2 regions of the Enterococcus casseliflavus genome follow, and region 2 is predicted to be linked to the other one. Evidence: predicted binding sites of a transcription regulator. Region 2 holds the regulator's gene; the other holds the start of a gene.

Region 1 (10,282 bases), 830 kb from region 2:
ACGCTATGGGAAAGAAGATGCCACGCAAGCAGAGCTGGAACGAGCAGCCGAGATTGCGCAAGCGGCAGATTTCATTTCTCGCACACCAGATGGCTTTGATGCTCACTTGGCAGAAGGCGGAACCAACTTCTCTGGCGGACAAAAACAACGCCTAGCGATTGCCCGTGCGGTGATCCGCCAACCAGAGATCTATATTTTTGATGATAGTTTTTCTGCATTGGATTACCAAACGGATGCAAAATTGCGGGCACGCTTGAAAAAAGAAACCACAGAATCGACCGTTTTGATCGTTGCTCAACGAGTAGGAACGATCATGAATGCCGATAAGATCGTCGTCTTGAACGAAGGCGATGTGGTTGGCATCGGCACCCACAAAGAACTGCTGCAAACTTGTCCAGTATACTACGACATTGCGGCGTCACAATTATCAGAGGAGGAGTTGGCACAATGAAAGCAATCTCTTCTTTAAAACGGTTAGGTGCTTACATCAAACCGTACAAAGTACAATTTATCCTAGTCTTGCTGTTTACTGTTGCAACCGTCGGCTTCAATGCGGCAATGCCGTATGTTTCTGGATTACCGACGACAGAGATCAGCCGCAACATCGCTGCAGGCGAAGGCGTTAATTTTGATTACGTGATCCTTTGCTTGATCTGGATCGCAGTCGTCGGTGTCGGTTACTGTTTCTCACAATTGATGTCAGGGCTGCTGATCACCAACGTTGTCCAATCTGCGATGCGAGATTTGCGGCAAGACATTGAAGAAAAAATCAATCGTCTGCCCGTTTCTTACTTCGACCGCAACCAGCAAGGGAATATCCTGTCAAGGGTGACCAATGACGTGGATGCCGTCAGCGGTGCGATGCAGCAAGCCTTGATCGGGATCGTCAATGCCTTCTTAGGAATCATTATGGCGGTTTCTATGATGTTTTATATCAATACTTACATGGCATTGGTTTCATTGATCATGATCCCAGCCTCCTTATTGATTTCTCGCACAATCGTCAAAAAGTCGCAAAAAGACTTCCAAGGCATGCAAAATGCGTTAGGAGATCTGAACGGCTACGTACAAGAAAACATGACTGGATTCAGTGTCTTGAAAGTGTATGGACGGGAAAAGCAAACACTTGAAGGGTTTAAAAACGTTAACCACCAGTTGCGCTATTACGGCTTTCGTTCTGCCTTTGTGTCAGGATTGATGATGCCACTGGTGCAAATGACCGCTTACTTTACCTATATCGCAATGGCAGTCATGGGGAGCTTTTACGTGATCAGCGGCGTGATCGTTGTTGGTCAGCTGCAAGCGTTCATTCAATACATTTGGCAAGTCAGTCAGCCAATGGGGAACATTACCCAGCTGTCTTCTGTCTTGCAAAGTGCCTCAGCAGCAGCAAAACGGGTTTTTGAAATCCTAGATGAGGAAGAAGAGCCCGTCAATCAAACGGATATCCAATTGCCAGAACAAATCAGAGGCGACGTGACCTTTGAACATGTCGGCTTTGCCTATGATCCGAAAAAACCGTTGATCAAAGACTTGAACTTTGAAGTCAAAGCTGGACAAACCGTGGCGATCGTGGGACCAACAGGTGCTGGGAAAACCACTTTGATCAATTTATTGATGCGTTTTTATGATGTCAATGAAGGGGCCATCAAGATCGACGGCATCGACACGAAGAAAATGGAACGTCACGATGTTCGGTCTCTATTTGGGATGGTCTTACAAGATGCATGGTTGTACGAAGGCACGATCGGCGACAACATTCGCTTTGGGAAATTAGATGCCACCGATTATGAAGTCGTTGATGCAGCGAAAACCGCCAACGTCGATCACTTCATTCGCACGATGCCAGACGGCTACGAAATGATCATCAATTCTGAAGGGGACAATGTCTCCTTGGGACAAAAACAATTGTTGACCATCGCTCGGGCTGTCATCTCTGATCCGAAGATTTTGATTCTCGATGAAGCCACCAGTTCGGTGGATACCCGCTTAGAAGCGCTGATTCAAAAAGCAATGGATAAAGTGATGGAAGGTCGTACCAGCTTTGTGATCGCCCATCGTTTGTCAACGATTCGTGAAGCAGATCTGATCTTAGTGATGGATCAAGGGTCGATCATTGAAAAAGGCAATCACGAAACCTTGTTGGCAGCTGGCGGCTTTTATAGCCAACTGTACCAAAGTCAATTTTCAGAAGAAGCAGAGTAAGCCCAAAAGAGCGTCCAGTCAGACTGGCGCTCTTTTTGCATTGTCGCAAGGGTGGTGCTATAGTGAAAAAAGAAAGTGCAGATCCGTTTATGGATTGGAAGGAGAAGTTGATGGACAAAGAACAATCAGGGAATGAAACCCACAAAACAGTTTCGCCAGCCTCGTTGCAAGGAACACCTTGTTTTGTGGCAAAAAATGCGACGATCGTAGGAAACGTGACACTAGGAAAAGAGAGTACGGTCTGGTTTCAAGCAGTGATTCGAGGCGATGCCAATCGCATCGAAATCGGCGCGCGTACCAATATTCAAGATGGAACGATCATCCACGTTGATCACGATGCCCCGACGATCGTTGAAGACGATGTGACTGTTGGGCATCAGTGTATGCTTCATGGCTGTACCATCAAAAAAGGGGCGCTGATCGGCATGAGCTCGATTGTTTTGAATCATGCAGTGATCGGTGAAAATAGTTTGTTAGGTGCCGGTTCATTAGTGACGGAAGGAACCGTCATTCCGCCCAATGTGTTGGCATTTGGTCGTCCGGCACGAGTGATCCGCCCGTTGACAGAGGAAGAAATCGCCAAAAATCAGGCAAACATCACGCATTACGTGGAAAATGGGTATGCTTACCAACAGGGCGAATATGGTGAAGTCTGATGATGAACCAAAAGACGAAAAAAGGTGTACGAATTGCTTCGTGCACCTTTTTTTATGCAAGCTTATTTCAATTTGTTTGATTCCATGATCTCGTCGATCAAGCCGTAATCTTTGGCTTCTTGTGCGGTCATGAAGTTGTCACGATCGGTGTCGCGTTCAATCACTTCGATTGGTTGACCGGTACGTTCTGACAAGATTTTGTTCAGACGTTCGCGGGTTGCCAAAATGTGGCGGGCAGCAATTTCGATCTCAGTTGCTTGTCCTTGTGCGCCACCTAATGGTTGGTGGATCATGATCTCTGCATTTGGTAATGCAAAGCGTTTGCCTTTTTCACCAGCGGTCAATAAGAATGAACCCATAGAAGCAGCCATCCCCATAACGATGGTTTGAACATCGGCTTTGATAAAGTTCATCGTATCAAAGATCGCTAGACCAGCAGTAACGCTTCCGCCAGGCGAGTTGATGTACAAGTAGATGTCTTTTTCAGAATCTTGCGCGTCCAAGAATAAAAGCTGAGCAATGATCGAGTTTGCTAAGTCATCGGTTACTTGACCACTCAACATAATGATCCGGTCTTTTAATAGACGAGAATAGATGTCATACGCTCTTTCACCGCGAGATGATTGTTCAATGACTGTAGGAATTAAATTCATAGTGATAGTCCTCCTAAAAATCGTTATAGATATAGTTTAGCATAAAGTTTTCGCAATATCTAAGAGATAGTATACCGATTAGGTCAAGAAAGGTCAAATAAAAAGTTCGTTATCTTTTTTGCGAAACTTTCAAATATGATACAATATGAAAAAAGGAATGAGGAAGGATCGAAGAATGGCAGTAGCAATAGCAGGTTTGATCGGCGTCTTAGTGGGCGCATTGTTAGTAACCATCATTTTTAATTTACGCATTCGGTATGAGGAGCAAAAAGAAAAACAACGCCGTTTGTTGGAGCATAAAGTCAAAGAAATCGAAACGTTGGTTTTATTGAATCAAAAAATCAGTGAGATTCTACAAAAACGGGTCATGCTGATGGATGAGTATGTCAGCTTTGATGCCTTTGACGACTGTTATATCACCATCGATGATTTTGCCTATCTACAATCTTTTGCGGCGCAAAATAGTTTTTATCTACCGAATTTTTTCTTGGAAGAATTTTTCAAAAAAATCGGGACACGTCGGGTGATTTTGTCGCCAGAGGAAACCGTTAAGATCGGTGGGTATACGTATAAAGGCGGTCGGATCATTATGGAAAATTTCCTTGATCAATTGGTTGAAATGGTCAATGAACGTAAAAACCAAATGAAAAATATGACGAGCGAACCGTTGACCTATTTTTCAAAAACGATTTGATTCTTCTGGTCAGTCGGTCGCCTTGGTTAAGGTAACCAAACCAGAGTATCGACGATTGCACTTTTTCAACTGATCACACACACTCTTACTGCGATCATAGTAAGGGTGTTTTTCTTTGACCGAAACAAAGCGTTATTATTCATTAAGAGTATCGAAACAAACAGAGGCTTTTTGGTTCTAGGAGATTCCATGGTAAAATAAAGAGTGAGAATGGAGTGAAAGAATGATGGTACAAATCGTTGCCCACCGCGGGAGTAGCGGCAACCGACCTGAAAACACGCTACCAGCATTTGCGGAAGCGGTGCGGGTCAAAGCTGATATCATTGAGTTAGATGTACATCTATCAAAAGATGGCGGCTTGATCGTCATGCATGATGAAACGGTTGATCGAACGACCAACGGCAAAGGTCGGATCTGTGACCTGACGGTTGTTGAACTAAAAGACCTCAATGCTGGCAGCTGGTTTTCTGAGGAATTCCAAGCCGCCAAAATCCCCACGCTAAAAGAAGTGTTGGATTTACTTGCAGCGAAGAATTATCGTGGCATTTTGACGATCGAATTAAAAACCGATCATTATGAGTATGAAGGAATCGAAGCCAAAGTATCCGACTTAATGAATAGTCAAGAATGGCCCTTTACTCATTGGTATTGTTCCTTCAATATCGAGACCTTGGATCGGATGCATGCGATCGAACCGGATGCGACCCTTGATTTTATTATGGGACGCGGGGAAGACAAACCACCGTTGGCGCTCAGCCGACCGTATATCGAAGGAATTCATCCTGCCTATCGCTGGGTTCAAGAGACAGCAACGGTCTTAACTGATTTTCCGATCGCGATCCGTCCGTGGACTGTCAACGAAGAAGCGGCGATTCGCACCTGCTTGGCTCTGGGGTTGACGGGGATCATCACCGATTTTCCAGAAAAAGCTCGGGCAATTGTGCAACAGGTCCGCGAGGAAACAAAAGGATGAAAAAAGTCTTAGTAATTGTGGGACCGACCGCAGTTGGCAAAACCGCCTTGAGTATCCAGTTAGCCCAAAAATACCAAGGGGAGATCATCAGCGGGGATTCCATGCAAATTTACCGTCAGTTAGATATCGGTACCGCCAAAGTGACGAAGGAAGAAATGGCAGGGATTCCTCATCATTTGATCGATATTCGTGCAATGACGGAAGCATACTCTGCCGCTGATTTCCAGCAAATGGGGCGTGAAGCCATCGAGACGATCCAGCAGCAAGGAAAGCTGCCGATCGTTGTAGGGGGAACAGGGCTATACATCCAAGCGCTGCTGTATGACTTTCGTTTAGGGGCAGAAGAAGGCGACCCAACGATTCGTCAGCGTTACGAACAAGAAGCAGCAGCCATCGGCAAAGAAGCTTTATGGCAAAAGCTGCAGGCGGTCGATCCCTTGGCAGCAGCGAAGATCCACTACAACAATGAGCGGAAAGTGATTCGTGCGTTGGAGGTTTTTGAAACGACTGGCGAAAGTATCGCTGCACCAAAAGAGACACCACAAGCTTTGTACGATTTCTTCATGATCGGGTTAACCACTGAGCGAGAAGTGTTATACCAGCGAATCAATCAGCGGGTGGACTTGATGATGGATCAAGGCTTGATCGAAGAAGCAAAAGCTGTTTTGCAGTATCCAGAAACGCAAGCCGCTAAGGGGATCGGCTACAAGGAATTTTTGCCCTATTTACAAGGGCAGGCCACATTGGAGGAGACCATTGAGCAAATCAAGCAAAACTCACGCCGCTACGCCAAGCGGCAGCTGACGTGGTTCAATAACCGAGCACAGCCCCGATGGATTGATTTAGTGAGGCAACCTGAAGAACAACGTACCCTTGAAACAGAAATCGACCAATGGTTGGAGGAGAAAAGATGAGCCAAGAACGTGTGATTCTTGTCGGAGTAGAAACGGAGAAAAACTATCTTCATTTTGATTCGTCAATGAAAGAATTGAAAAGCTTAACAAAAACCGCCAATGGTGAAGTTGTTTTTTCACTGGTGCAAAAACGGCAGCAAGTCGATCGACAAACCGTGATTGGCAAGGGGAAAGTTGCGGAATTGCAGCAGTTGGCAGAAGCACATGAAGCAGATCTAGTGATCTTCAATCATGAACTGACACCAAGGCAAAGCCAGTTGATCGGTGATGCGCTAGAAGTGCCAGTGATTGATCGCGTCCAGCTGATCCTCGATATTTTTGCGATGCGTGCCCGTTCCAAAGAAGGAAAGCTGCAAGTAGAATTGGCGCAGCTGGATTATTTGCTTCCACGTTTGATAGGGCAAGGAAAGAACATGTCTCGGCTGGGGGGCGGAATCGGAACGAGAGGGCCAGGGGAAACCAAGCTGGAGACCGATCGTCGACACATCCGCAACCGCATCACCATCATCAAACGGGAATTGAAGGAAGTGGCCGCCCATCGAGACCGGACACGCCAAAAGCGCAAAGACAGCCAAGTCTTTCAAATGGGCTTGATTGGTTATACCAATGCCGGAAAATCAACCATTTTAAATATTTTGACCAGTGCGGATACGTATGAACAAGACCAGCTGTTCGCAACACTCGATCCGTTGACGAAACGCTGGCGGATGCCGGAAGGATTTGAAGTCACCATTACCGATACGGTTGGCTTTATCCAAGAATTGCCGACCCAATTGATCGATGCGTTTCATTCCACACTGGAAGAAAGTCAAAACATGGACTTCTTGCTGCATGTCGTCGATGCCAGTTCCGAAGAACGGGTCCAGCAAGAGGAGACCGTCTTAAAATTAATGGAGGAACTTTCTTTGACCCAATTACCGATGTTGACGGTCTACAATAAGGCGGATCGCATCGACGCCGATCAGTTTGTCCCAACGCTCTTTCCCAATGTCTTGATCTCAGCAAAGAGTACCAAAGGCAAAGAACGCTTGACTCAGGCGATCAAAATGGAATTGATGCAGATCATGCAGCCTTATCATCTAGTGCTGCAAGCCGATGAAGGCAATGCGCTGAATCGTTTAAAACGGGAGTCACTAGTGTTGAGCAATGCCTTCGATGAAGCAACACAGACCTATCATATCAAAGGATTTGCGCTGGAGGATACCTATCCACTACGCAGAATGGCGCAAGAACAAGAATAAACAGAAGCGGTGCAGCTGATGCACCGTTTTTTTTGTGGTGACAAAATTATGGAAGTATAAGTGGTTTGGCTTCCTTCGAGTGCAAAACCCGAACATTTTTGTCTAAGGCACCATTTCTTCCAGAAAAAGGACTGCTTGAACATGCGATCAAATCAAGGGCCCAATGAAAAAATCAAAAAAATTTGCATTCATGTCACTTTTTCTAACATGAGGGGTTGACACGCAAAAAAAGAATTGGTATAGTTTCCATAAAGTTACGCAGCATCATTGAAACGGAGGGGAGCCAAGTTATGCGGGAAAAAGAATTGCGGCGCTCAATGTCAGTCTTTCCTATCGGAACAGTCATGAAATTGACCGATCTCACCGCCCGTCAAATTCGTTATTACGAAGAACAAGAATTGATCCACCCGGAACGCAGCGATGGCAATCGACGAATGTACTCGCTGAATGATATTGATACCTTGCTTGAGATCAAAGACTATCTTTCCGATGGACTGAACATGGCGGGAATCAAACGAGTTTATGAAATGAAAGTTGCCAAAGAAAAAGAAGCGAAGAACAAACCGCCGCTGACCGATGAAGATGTACGTCGAATTTTTTATGATGAACTCTTGGCTCAAGGTGGATTGAATCAACAACAGCCATACCAGCAAAAAGGTCCACGAATGTAGAGCACTTGTAGATCATTGCTGTGATATAAAAAAAGAATTGGGAAAAAGGAAGGGATACTATGCCAAAATTTGAAAGAACTGCCGAAGACATCAAACAAATCGTAAAGGATGAGAACGTGCGCTTTTTACGCTTGATGTTTACTGATATTTTAGGAACGAACAAGAACGTTGAAGTACCTGTAAGTCAATTAGATAAAGTACTGGAAAACAAAATGATGTTTGACGGTTCTTCTATTGAAGGATTTGTCCGTATTGAAGAAAGTGACATGTATCTGTATCCTGATTTGTCGACCTGGATGATCTTCCCTTGGGAAAGTGAACATGGCAAAGTGGCTCGCTTGATCTGTGATATCTACAATCCAGATGGCACCCCATTTGCAGGCGACCCTCGCGGCAACTTAAAACGGGCATTAGCTGACATGCAATCCCTTGGTTTTACTTCTTTCAATCTTGGACCAGAACCCGAATTTTTCCTATTCAAATTAGATGAAGCAGGCGAAATCACAACGGAATTAAACGACAAAGGCGGCTATTTCGATTTTGCCCCAACCGATCTAGGGGAAAACTGCCGTCGCGATATCGTATTAGAATTAGAAAGCCTTGGCTTTGAAGTTGAAGCGTCTCACCATGAGGTGGCACCAGGGCAACACGAGATCGACTTTAAATATGCGGATGCAGTGGAAGCATGTGACAACATCCAAACCTTCAAGCTTGTCGTGAAAACCATTGCTCGTAAACACGGCTTGCATGCGACCTTCATGCCAAAACCATTGTTCGGCATCAACGGTTCAGGCATGCACTGCAACATGTCCTTGTTCAAAGGTGATGAAAATGTCTTCTTTGATGAAGAAGGACCAATGCAATTAAGCCAAACAGCGTATCACTTCTTAGGCGGTTTGATCGAACACGCCCGTGCTTACACAGCTGTCTGCAACCCAACCGTCAACTCTTACAAACGCTTAGTGCCAGGTTACGAAGCGCCTGTATACGTGGCATGGTCAGGACGCAACCGTTCACCATTGATTCGGGTACCAGAATCAAGAGGCTTGTCAACGCGTTTGGAATTGCGTTCAGTTGACCCATCCGCTAACCCATACTTAGCAATGGCTGTTTTATTACAAGCAGGACTTGATGGCGTTAGACGTGAGTTGACACCACCACCAGCTGTCGACCGCAACATCTACATCATGAACGAAACAGAACGGGCAGAAGCACAAATCGAAGATCTGCCATCAACGATCCACAATGCCATCAAAGCATTGCGCAAAGATCAAGTGATGATCGACGCTTTAGGCAAACACATCTATGCCAACTTTGTCGAAGCAAAACGATTAGAATGGGCAGCCTTCCGCCAAACAGTCTCCGAGTGGGAAAGAGAACAATACTTGGAACTCTATTAAAATTGCAAAAAAAGCCGCTAGAGATAAACAATCTAGCGGTTTTTTATGATGAAACCAGCGTTTATCCTATTGACTCTGGTTTTTATTTATTTCCGATCGTCAATAGCTGCTTGATCAAAATTTGAGAAAAAAACCATTGCGAAGCTAGAGCGGTTTTGTCTATAAGAAGCGTAACTCCTGACCATTGGGAAAAATCAAAAAATACCAGTCGGGCGAGGACTGGTAAGAGGAAGAAAAATAGTTTTGGTATAAAGCTAGCATAGTCGGTCAAAGTAAAATGAACCTTAAAAAGTAGAAAGTTTCTTGTAAGAAGTTCTCATTCGTCAAAGGTTTCCAGCTCAGACAGTATTTTTGCGGGGACTTCTGATTGAGGGACTTCGTTGGGACCAGAAATGATGCGGGTCTTACTGATTTCTGCTTTGACTAAAGTATTTGGAGCCAATGGTTTTACATTTTCGCCCGTCAGGTCATAGGTCATGAGTTCTTTTTCACCATTTTTCTTTACGAATTCAAAGGTGTATTTGTAGGTGAAAGAGCCATCGATTTTTTCACCAGAATCGCTGTAGGTCTGTGTCTTTTCAGGGACTTTGTTGGGCGTGATAGCATAAGCCGTGATGCCGCGATACGTTGTTGCGTAGTACGTGTAGCCAAAATAGCCGGCTACGACAATAATCAAAACGCCAAGCGTTACTAGTAGTTTTTTCATGGGTGTCATTCCTTTCCATTACTAGCATCACTATAGCATGTGGCCACTAAAAGCACTCATCGAAAGGGATAACAATATTGTAAGTTTAGCATTTTTGAATAAAAATCCTGTAACTTTCTGTTTAACAATTGTGATAATGAAAAATATTTCTGAAACCTTCCTGCAATAT
Region 2 (10,282 bases):
GATTCAGAATAAAGGAGTTAATTATGAAACTTCATTCCATGTGGCAAGAGTATCCAGCACTGCAAGCTGACTTATCTGCCTCCTTGCAATTGATGGAAAAATCATTAAAACTAAAAAACAAAGAGGTCGAACAAGCGATCCTGTCCATGATCCATTCAGGTGGGAAACTGCTGCGTCCTGCTTATCAGCTGCTCTTTTCTGCTTATGGCAGCGACAAAGATCGCGAAAAAGCCGTCGCATTGGCGGCCTCGATCGAAATGCTCCACACTGCCTCGTTGATCCACGACGATATCGTCGATCATGCGGACACCCGCCGCAAGCTGCCGACCATTCGTTCCGAATTTGGCAACGATGTCGCTGTCTATGCTGGTGATTACCTCTTCGTCTGCTGCTTTAAATTGATGGCGGATTATGCTAGCTCCATGAAAAGCTTGCAGATGAATTCCCGTAGTATGGAAAAAATCCTGGCCGGTGAATTAGGACAAATGAGCAAACGATACGATTTGTCCGTCACTGTCGAGGATTACTTAGAAAACATTCGCGGCAAAACCGCTGAGTTGTTTGCTTTAAGCTGCTTCATCGGGGCTTACGAAAGCGGCACCTCCTTGCGCTTTGCCAATCAAGCCCGTGAGATCGGTGAAGCCATTGGCCTTGCCTTTCAAATCATGGATGACGTCTTAGATTACAGCCAAGATGCGGCTGCTTTAGGAAAACCCGTATTGGAAGATGTTCGGCAAGGCGTCTATTCCCTGCCGCTGTTGATGGCATTGAAAAGTGACCGCCAACAGCTGCTCCCATTGCTGGAAAAACAAGACGCCATGACGGACACCGACACCCACGAAGTCTATCGGATCGTCCAAGAAAGTGCTGGGATCGAGGAAGCCAAGAAACTCGCAGCCGACTATACGAAAAAAGCTTTGCAGGCGATCCAGAAATTACCTGAGACCAAAGATGAAACCAAAACGTATCTTTACCAGATCACTGCTCAGATCCTAGGGCGTCAGAACTGATCAAGGATCTAGCAAAAGCCCAGCAGCTGGGATCATCCTGAAATAAGTCCCCAAGGTTAGATTTTTGATCTACTTTTGGGGACTTTTTAGTTGATAGCTAGAATTTTATACGCAAAAAAAAGCCTCAACGGACAAATCATCTGTCCGTTGAGGCTTTTTTCTATTAACGCATCGTCACAAATTCTTCTGACCCCGTCGGATGAATGGCCACGGTTTGATCGAAATCTGCTTTCGTAGCACCCATTTTGATGGCTACAGCGAAGCCTTGCAGCATTTCATCGACACCGATCCCGATGCCGTGCAGACCGATGATTTTTTCTTCTTTTCCTAAGCACACCAATTTCATCTCACATTTTTGGCGATACTCATTTAAAGCAAAGTACATCGGTGTAAAGCGCGAGCGATACACCTTTATCTGCTCTTGGCCGTATTTTGCCAAGGCTGCTTCTTCGGATAAACCAATCGTGGCAATCGGTGGATGAGTAAAGATGACCGTCGGCACTAAGTGATAATCCAAGTACGCATCACTTTGACCGTTGAACAAGCGTTCAGACAAGCGACGACCGGCGGCGATCGCAACCGGGGTTAAATCCAATTTTCCGATGACATCGCCCACCGCAAAAATCGAGTCAGCTGTGGTATTTTGATATTTGTCCACAATGATAAACCCTTTTTCATCCAATTGGACATCGGTGTTTTCCAGACCTAACTTATCCGTATTCGGCACGCGACCACCAGCAAAAAGGACGCAATCGCCGGTCAAGGTTTCGCCATTTTCAAAGTGAACGAGATACTCGTCACCTTCTTTAATGATACGAGAGGCCACGTAGCCTGCATAAGTTTCGATTCCTGATTCTTGGTACATCTCCACGAGATTATCCGCAAGCATCTTGTCAAAGGTTCGTAATGGCCGCTCTTTGCGGTACGCCCAAGCCACTTGGCTGCCCAGCTGCTGGCTGACACCGCTGATTTCGGCTGCGATGTAGCCTGCCCCTAAGACGACCATACGCTTTGGTGCTTCTCGCAACGCAAAAAAACCATTCGAGTCAATGGCGTACTCACCGCCGGGAATATTCATCGCGCTAGGTTTTCCACCGGTGGCAATCAAAATGTTTGTTGCATGGTAGTTTTCCCCATTGACGGTAACCGTGTGGTTATCCACAAACTGTGCATAACCGTGGATAACTTCTACATTGTTGCTGTCTAAGCCTTTTTGATAGGCTGTGTGTAAAAAATCAATGTATTTTTCACGGTTATCCACAAGCTCAGTAAAATTAAATTTATCCACATGTGGATAAATGCCGTAGCTAGTTGCGTCCCGTTTGATCATTTCTAACATCTCACTAGCTTGCCACATGACTTTTTTCGGTACACAACCGACATTGACACAGGTGCCGCCTAATTCATTGCCTTCAATCAATAATACTTTGGCGCCGTGCATCCCTGCCCGATTGGCTGAGGCGATTCCGCCGCTGCCGCCACCAATTACTATGTAGTCGTATGTTTCCATATTTGTTGTTTCCTCCTTAAGATTGTCTATGTTCTCATCGATCCTTTTTGGCTGGATTGATTCAACAAAAAAAGCCGAGAGAAACTCTCGACCTTATTTTTTCTTCCGAATCATGTCTCCGACTTCCACCGGTTCTTTGACCGGCATCGTCAACAGCATCATAGGATTTGGTGCACGATCGATGGATTCACCGTCTTCATTATACATGACTTCGACGGTTTGGTGAAAGTGATGGAATCCGGGACCGTAAAATTCGATTTCATCGCCAACGGAAAAGTGGTTCCGTTGCCGAATCGTAGCTGTTTTTGTTGCCGGATCATACGCCATGACTTCCCCAATAAATTTGTATTGCGGAATTTTCCGACGCGGACCAAACAACTGCTCATTTTCACTTGGGGTATCGTAGTAAAAGCCTGACGCAAGCTCTCGCTGCGCAACTTTCCACAGTTCATCGATCCATTCTTGTTTGCAGACATAGTTCTCTGGATCGGCCATGTAACTGTCCACGGCTGCTTTATAAACGTTCGCCACGGTTGAAACATAGTGGATCGATTTCATGCGGCCTTCGATTTTGAAACTATCCACGCCGTTTTCAATCAAATCCGGGATATGTTCGATCATCGACATATCCACAGCACTCATGGAAAACTCTTCTTCCACTGTCCCGTTTTTAGTCAAACTGTTTCGTTCCGTTGCAAAGGGCATGTCAAACAGATCATATTTCCAGCGGCAAGATTGCGAACAGCCGCCGCGATTGGCGTCTCGCATCGACATATGATTGGACAAAGTACAACGGCCAGAATAAGAAATACACATGGCGCCATGAATAAAGGCTTCGATCTCCACGCTAGTATTTTTGCGGATCTCAGCAACTTCCTCCATCGACACTTCTCGGGCGAGAACGACCCGTTCTAGGCCTTCTTCCCGCCAAAATTCCAATGTTTCATAGTTCGTGGCACTGGCTTGGGTGGACAAATGGATCGGTAGACCTGGCGCTTCTGTTGCGCAGATCTGGATCAAAGCGGGATCGGAAACGATCACTGCCGAAATACCGACATCTCGCAATTCCCGAAAGAATTCCCCTGCACCTTCTTGATTGCCCTCATGGGTCACCATGTTGGCTGCTACATAGACTTTTGCGTTGTGGGCTTTGGCAAAAGCCACCCCTTCCGCCATTTCTTCATAGGTAAAGTTTCCCGCGCGACTCCGTAGACCATAGGCATTGCCGCCGATATAGACAGCGTCAGCGCCATAGTGGATCGCTGTTTTTAATTTTTCTAACGTACCAGCTGGTGCTAACACTTCTGGTCGTTTCAATGCTTGTTTAACGGTCATTTGTTCTTGCTCCTTACTTGATATCGTCAGGATCGATGGCATAAAATCCAGTGTCTAACCCACGTTCTGCTGGATGAAGTTGGGCAACTTGTTCACTGAGCACAGCTGCTTGCTCTGCTTGCCACTCCCCACTTTCTACAAGGCTCTTGGCTTGGGCAAACAGTTTAGCAATAGACACAAAGGCAGCCCCTCGTGTATAGATTCCGTCCAGCTTCCAGGTTTGAAAGCCTGTTGCGGCTAATTCCGCCAGTTGCAGCAGCAGATTGATGTCGTTATTGGCAAAAATGTGCGTGCCGTGGCTATCTTCATAAATGGAATAGTGGGTTTCTTCTTTTTTTGGTTCGGATAAAAACAACCCACGGTCGTGGTTCTTTTCTTCCGATTGTTGGGTATAGTTATAATAATTTTGTAAAAGCGGACGCTTCGATTGGTGAATGCAGGTCGCACCATAAACCAATACTTCCACAGGAATATTTAGTTGCGGTGCCATGATTTTCATTTCCTCGAAAGGAACTTCTCGCGCTAAAACGGCTGCCTTTGCTCCTTTTTGTCCCCAAAAATTGATTTGACGAGCGCTCGTTACTAAGGTTTCCCCTGCATAGATAAATGGCAAGGCACATTCTGGATTTTGCTTCATGCGGTAAATGATCCCAGGATCTCCGAGAGCGATTTGATCGGCTTGATTGGTCTTCAGAAATGCTAGGTATTCTGGAATCCGCTTCATTTTTTCTGGATGCATGATGCCATTGACTGCGATCGTCACTTTCTTTCCAGCTTCGTGGGCCATGTCGATCAGTCTGATTTGCTCTTCACGAGAAAAAGAGGCCGGTAGGCGCAGCCCGAATGTCTCTTCTCCAAAAAACAATGTATCAACATAAGGGATGAGCTGCTGTGCTTGCTCGATCGATTCCACCGTGGCGATAATCTCAACCATAATACTCCTCCTTTTTTCAACTCATTCATAGTATCACACAGCAGGATTCTTTCCAAGAGGTCTCGTTACTCTTTTTTTCACGAATATCGCTTTTTCCGTTAATCAACCGTTGTCATAAAGCTATTTAAAAGGATATTTTTTTGTGAATCATCAATCATAATCAGTGGAGACTTCTTGATCACTACTAGACATAGCAAGACAAAAAAGCGACGTTTCTATGGATGCCGATTACTCGACCATAGAAACGCCGCTGCCGTTATTGGCTCGACTTAAACTTGTTGCAAGACCCGCGCTTGTCCCTCTTTGACATTGAGGGTGATCGATCCTTTTGAAGCACCGATCGTCACTTTGTCACCTAAATGAATTTGTCCTGATAGGAGTGCTTCACTTAAACGGTCTTCAACTTCTTTTTGCAAGGCCCGACGAATCGGCCGTGCCCCATATTCTGGATCAAAACCAGCTTTGCCGATCACATCGATGGCAGATGGCGTGATCTTCAATTGGATGTCTTGGTTGCTTAACCGTTTGATGATCGCTTTGCTCATAATCTTCACGATCTCGTGGATCTCCCCTTCACCTAAGGATTGGAAGACCACTGTTTCATCCACACGGTTCAAGAACTCTGGACGGAAGGCTTTTTTCAGCTCTTCTAAGATCCGTTTTTGCATCGCTTGGTGATCTTTCGTTAAATCAGTGACATTGAATCCAACGCTTTTTTCTTCGCGGATTTGTTGGGCACCGATATTAGAGGTCATGATCAAAATCGTGTTGCGGAAATCGACCTTCCGACCTTTGGCATCCGTCAAATGACCATCATCTAGCACTTGCAAGAGGATATTGAAGACATCGGGATGGGCTTTTTCCACCTCGTCCAATAAGATGACGGAGTAAGGTTTTGAACGGATTTTTTCCGTCAATTGCCCACCTTCATCGTATCCGACATAGCCTGGCGGTGAACCGATCAAACGGCTCGTGCTGTATTTTTCCATAAATTCGGACATATCGACACGAACCAAGGCATCTTCACTACCAAACATCGCTTCTGCTAAGGCTTTGGCAAGCTCGGTTTTCCCGACACCGGTCGGGCCTAAGAACATGAAGGAACCGATTGGGCGGTTGGGGTCTTTCAACCCACTGCGGGCGCGGCGGATCGAACGAGCGACTGCTTTGACCGCTTCTTCTTGGCCAACTACCCGTTGATGCAAGATCTTTTCAAGATCCAACAAGCGTTCGCTTTCTTTTTTCTCCATCTGCTGCAAAGGTACACCAGTCCATTGGGAAACGACCGTAGCAACATCTTCTGCAGTAACACTATCGGCATAGCCTGACGCTTCTTTGACTTCCATAAACGCCACTTCCGTCAGTTGTTGGGTCAATTTCTTTTCCTTGATCCGCAGACGAGCTGCTGCTTCAAAATCTTGCTGGCGAATGGCTGCTTCTTTTTCTTCGATCAAGTTAGCGATCTCGTTTTGTAGATCTGCCAATTCCGAACTTTCATCGGTTTTGTCTAGACGCACTTTGGCTGCTGATTCATCCATCAAATCGATGGCTTTATCTGGTAATTGGCGCGAATTGATGTAACGTACGGACAATTGCACAGCGGCGTGTAACGCATCATCAGAAATTTCCACCCCATGATGTTCTTCATAACGAGGACGCAAGCCTCGTAAAATTTCTTCCGCTTCTTCTGGTGTTGGTTCGTCGACTTGCACCCGAGCAAAACGGCGTTCTAACGCAGAATCTTTTTCAATGTATTTTTGGTACTCATCTAGCGTTGTGGCACCGATGGTTTGCAATTCTCCACGGGCTAAGGCTGGTTTCAGAATATTCGAGGCATCAATCGCCCCTTCGGCTCCGCCGGCCCCGATCAGTGTATGCAATTCATCAATGAATAAGATGATTTGACCATCTTGATAGATCTCATCGATAATTTTTTTCATTCGGTCCTCAAATTCCCCACGGTATTTCGTTCCGGCAACTAAAGCCCCCATGTCCAGCATCATCAAGCGTTTGTTTTGCATGTCTTCTGGGACTTCCCCACTGATGATTTTTTGGGCTAAGCCTTCGGCGATCGCGGTTTTCCCAACACCAGGTTCCCCAACGAGAACAGGGTTGTTTTTGGTCCGACGGCTAAGGATCTGGATCAGCCGTTTGACTTCTTTGGCACGACCGACAACAGGATCTAGCCGTTTTTCACGAGCTAATTTGGTCAAATCACGGGCTAAGGAATCCAAGGTCGGTGTTCCTTGCTGCGCTTTGGCTTGGGCTGGACGACGACGACCAGCACTTCCGTTGGTTTTGCTTTCATTGAAGCCCATTTTTTTCTTCAAAAGCTGACGCATTTTCGCGAGACTCAAGCCGAGATTCAGCATGATTCGTGAAGCCAAAATGTCTTCGTCTCTTAATAAGCCTAATAATAGATGTTCGGTACCGATCTGTGGTGCCCCTAAACGCTTGGCCTCATCCCCTGCATAAGCAAATGTATGTTTTGCTCGTGGTGAATACGCGAGATAGGCGTTTTCTGGGTATTGACGAACGGTGCCGTACCCTGTTAAATGCTCGATTTCTTCACGAATATCGTTTTCTGTGATATTCATTTCCCGTAACGTTTTGCCAGCGATCCCGTTTTGTTCAATGACCAGTGCCAATAGAATATGTTCAGAACCTACTGCTTGGTGCTTAAAGTATTTTGCTTCTTCTTGGGCGATAGCCAAAACGGCTTTCGCGCGTTGGGTGAATAATTCATCCATCTCTTTCACTTCCTGTCTTCGTAACTTAATCGTTCTAGAATTGCATGGAGCAAATCAGCTCGTGTTCTATTTTCATAAGGAGAACGTCCTAGAACTGCTTTCGCGATGACGGTCAACAATAAATTGCCTTCTCGCTTGGACAGGATTCCTTCCTCATAAAGTTTCTGGATTATTGCATATGCATCTTTTTCCGAGATGGTTTCATCGAATAATTGATTCATTTCTTTTAAGTAGTGGTGGCTATCAGTAATTTTGACTTTCTCGATCCGAATATAGCCGCCCCCGCCGCGTTTGCTTTCAACCGCATAGCCTCTTTGAACGGTAAAGCGGGTATTGATCACGTAATTTATTTGTGAGGGCACGCAGTTGAACAAATTTGCCATTTCTGCGCGACGAATCTCAATGGTTTCACTGTCTTCAAGAATTTTCTTCAAATATGCTTCAATCAAATCGGAAGTGTTGTGATGACTCAATTCATTCCCTCCCTTGACTAATTCTGACCTTCATTATACCCAATTTTTGAATCCTTGGAAAGATGTACGCTTGCACAAAAGGAAGGTCTAAAGGAAATTTTAAAGACACTTATCCCTCGCTTCAGCTTTTTAGCTACAAAAAGAAACAAGCAGCTCGTCGGGGAACAAAAAGAAAATTCTTTGGTCCCCGTAGGCTGCTTGTTCTTCTAACATAAACGTTCATCTTATTGCGTACTTTCTGAACTACTTTCACTCGTTGACGAGCTGCTGCTTGAGGAGGATGAGCTGCTTGACGAAGAAGAATCCTGTGGTCGAGGACCTCTGGAAACCGTCACGGTGACAGAACTTCCTACTGCTACAGAAGTACCTGCTCCCGGCGTAACGCGCACTACTTCTCCAGCAGGCACAGAGTCGTTATAATCAGATTCTTGTTCTATCGTATACTGCAATCCTGCTTCATTCAAATCTGCTTCTGCATCGGCTTGGCTTTTGCCAACGATTCTTGGTACATTGACCATTTCTTGCCCGCTGCTGACAGTTAATGTAATGATGGTTCTGGAAGTCACAACGGACTCGCCACTCGCTGGTGCTTGACCAATGATCGTACCTTCCGGTTGGCTACTGGATTCGTAAGTGACATTGATTTGTGAAAGGCTTACCCCGCGAGAAGTTAATGCTGCTCGTGCATCTGCCTCTGTCATACCATAATAGTTGTCCATTGCGAAGCTATCTGGTCCGGAGCTGACCTTAAAGGTGATTTCGTCTTCTGCTGGGGAAACTTCCCGCCCTGCTGCTGGTGATTGACTGATAATATCCCCTTCGTCGACATCATCTGACGACTCTAACTCTTCTTTGATTCTGTCTTCATCAAAGCCCAAATCGATCAATTCTTTTTTGACATCATCGAAGGAACGACCTTCATAGTCATCAAGGGTGATTTTCTTCGTTCCGCTACTGATGTAGAGAGTGACGACGGAATTCTTTTTGACTTCATTGCCTTCTGGGGGATCGGTTTTGACGACATTGCCTGCTTCGACTTCATCGTCTTCGATTTCTTCCACCTCGTCTGCTACTTTCAAGCCGGCGGCTTCTAGCTCGGCACGGGCAGCTGCTTCCGTCTGACCACTGACTTCAGGAATCGCCACATCTCCTCGACCACCGCCGAATAGGAAGTAACTGCCTATCCCTAACAGTGCGATCACCATAATGATGGGCAGCAACAGCCAGCGTTTGCGTTTTTTCTTTTTCGGTTGCGCTGGTTCTTCGGCTTGATCCGCAACCTCATCTTCTACGGGTTCCTCCACTGGCGGCGTTTCGACTTGGGCTGCTTCCACTGGAGTCAGCACTCTCGTTTCATCCATCAGGGCATGAGGTTCCCATCTCGGTTCATTGAGGCGGTCAGGAGACAACACGGTATCGAGATCTGCCCGCATTTCATCGGCGGTCTTGTAACGATCCGCCGGTTCTTTGGCGGTCGCCTTCAATACGACGTTTTCCAGCGATTGCGGAACATTTTTGTCATAGATCCGAATCGAAGGGATCTCATCTTGGAAGTGTTTCAAGGCGATCGTTACGGCTGATTCGCCATCAAAGGGTACTTTGCCGGTTAAAATTTCATAGAGGATAATTCCAATCGCATAAATATCTGATTGATTGGTGGCCATACTGCCTCGTGCTTGTTCTGGTGAAAGATAATGCACCGAGCCTAGCATCGAGTTGGTTTGGGTGATCGATGTTTCTGATAAGGCGATCGCGATCCCAAAATCGGTGATTTTCACCACGCCGTCTTCATTGATCAGCACATTTTGGGGCTTTAGGTCCCGGTGAATGATGCGGTGCTGATGGGCCAATGCCACCGCTGATAAGATTTGTTGGATGATATCAACGATCTGCAAATAAGGTACGGGATAGTGCGTTTGGATATAGCGCTTGAGATCCATCCCTTTGACATATTCCATCACCAAAAACTGCATGCCGTCTTCTTCGCCGACATCATAAACAGTTACGATGTTGGGATGAACCAGCTCAGTCGCCGCCAATGCTTCTCGTTGAAAGCGCCGAATCGCACTTTGGTCGTTTTGGAAGTCAAAACGAAGCACTTTGATTGCCACTTCACGGTCTAAGATCAAGTCATGCGCCAAAAACACATTTGCCATTCCGCCGCTGCCGATATTGCCGATGATTTTGTATCGGCCGTTTATCTTCTTCCCAATTTCGATCATGGGCGCTCTCCTCCAACTTTAATCAATAATACCGTGATATTGTCGACA

The links. Region 2 encodes CtsR, which represses protease genes until heat stress. Its sites were predicted from a motif close to TTGGTCAAAAAAGGTCAAANA; they were not measured.
Region 1: clpP (ATP-dependent Clp endopeptidase proteolytic subunit ClpP) is a predicted target of CtsR. The motif match lies at 3,594-3,614, and genes of this name have one in related genera.

The regions. Positions count from the first base shown of each region.
Region 1 is NZ_CP119393.1:2,903,929-2,914,210, reverse strand. It holds gene P0G38_RS13820 (ABC transporter ATP-binding protein) at 1-451, shown strand, start outside; gene P0G38_RS13815 (ABC transporter ATP-binding protein) at 448-2,205, shown strand; gene P0G38_RS13810 (gamma carbonic anhydrase family protein) at 2,268-2,861, shown strand; gene clpP (ATP-dependent Clp endopeptidase proteolytic subunit ClpP) at 2,924-3,514, opposite strand; gene P0G38_RS13800 (hypothetical protein) at 3,690-4,208, shown strand; gene P0G38_RS13795 (glycerophosphodiester phosphodiesterase) at 4,432-5,181, shown strand; gene miaA (tRNA (adenosine(37)-N6)-dimethylallyltransferase MiaA) at 5,178-6,095, shown strand; gene hflX (GTPase HflX) at 6,092-7,336, shown strand; gene P0G38_RS13780 (MerR family transcriptional regulator) at 7,627-8,007, shown strand; gene glnA (type I glutamate--ammonia ligase) at 8,067-9,407, shown strand; gene P0G38_RS13770 (YxeA family protein) at 9,724-10,113, opposite strand.
Region 2 is NZ_CP119393.1:76,043-86,324, reverse strand. It holds gene P0G38_RS00455 (Gx transporter family protein) at 1-12, shown strand, start outside; gene P0G38_RS00450 (polyprenyl synthetase family protein) at 24-1,010, shown strand; gene gor (glutathione-disulfide reductase) at 1,174-2,520, opposite strand; gene P0G38_RS00440 (peptidase U32 family protein) at 2,614-3,855, opposite strand; gene P0G38_RS00435 (peptidase U32 family protein) at 3,869-4,789, opposite strand; gene P0G38_RS00430 (ATP-dependent Clp protease ATP-binding subunit) at 5,059-7,539, opposite strand; gene P0G38_RS00425 (CtsR family transcriptional regulator) at 7,545-8,012, opposite strand; gene pknB (Stk1 family PASTA domain-containing Ser/Thr kinase) at 8,237-10,234, opposite strand; gene P0G38_RS00415 (Stp1/IreP family PP2C-type Ser/Thr phosphatase) at 10,231-10,282, opposite strand, start outside.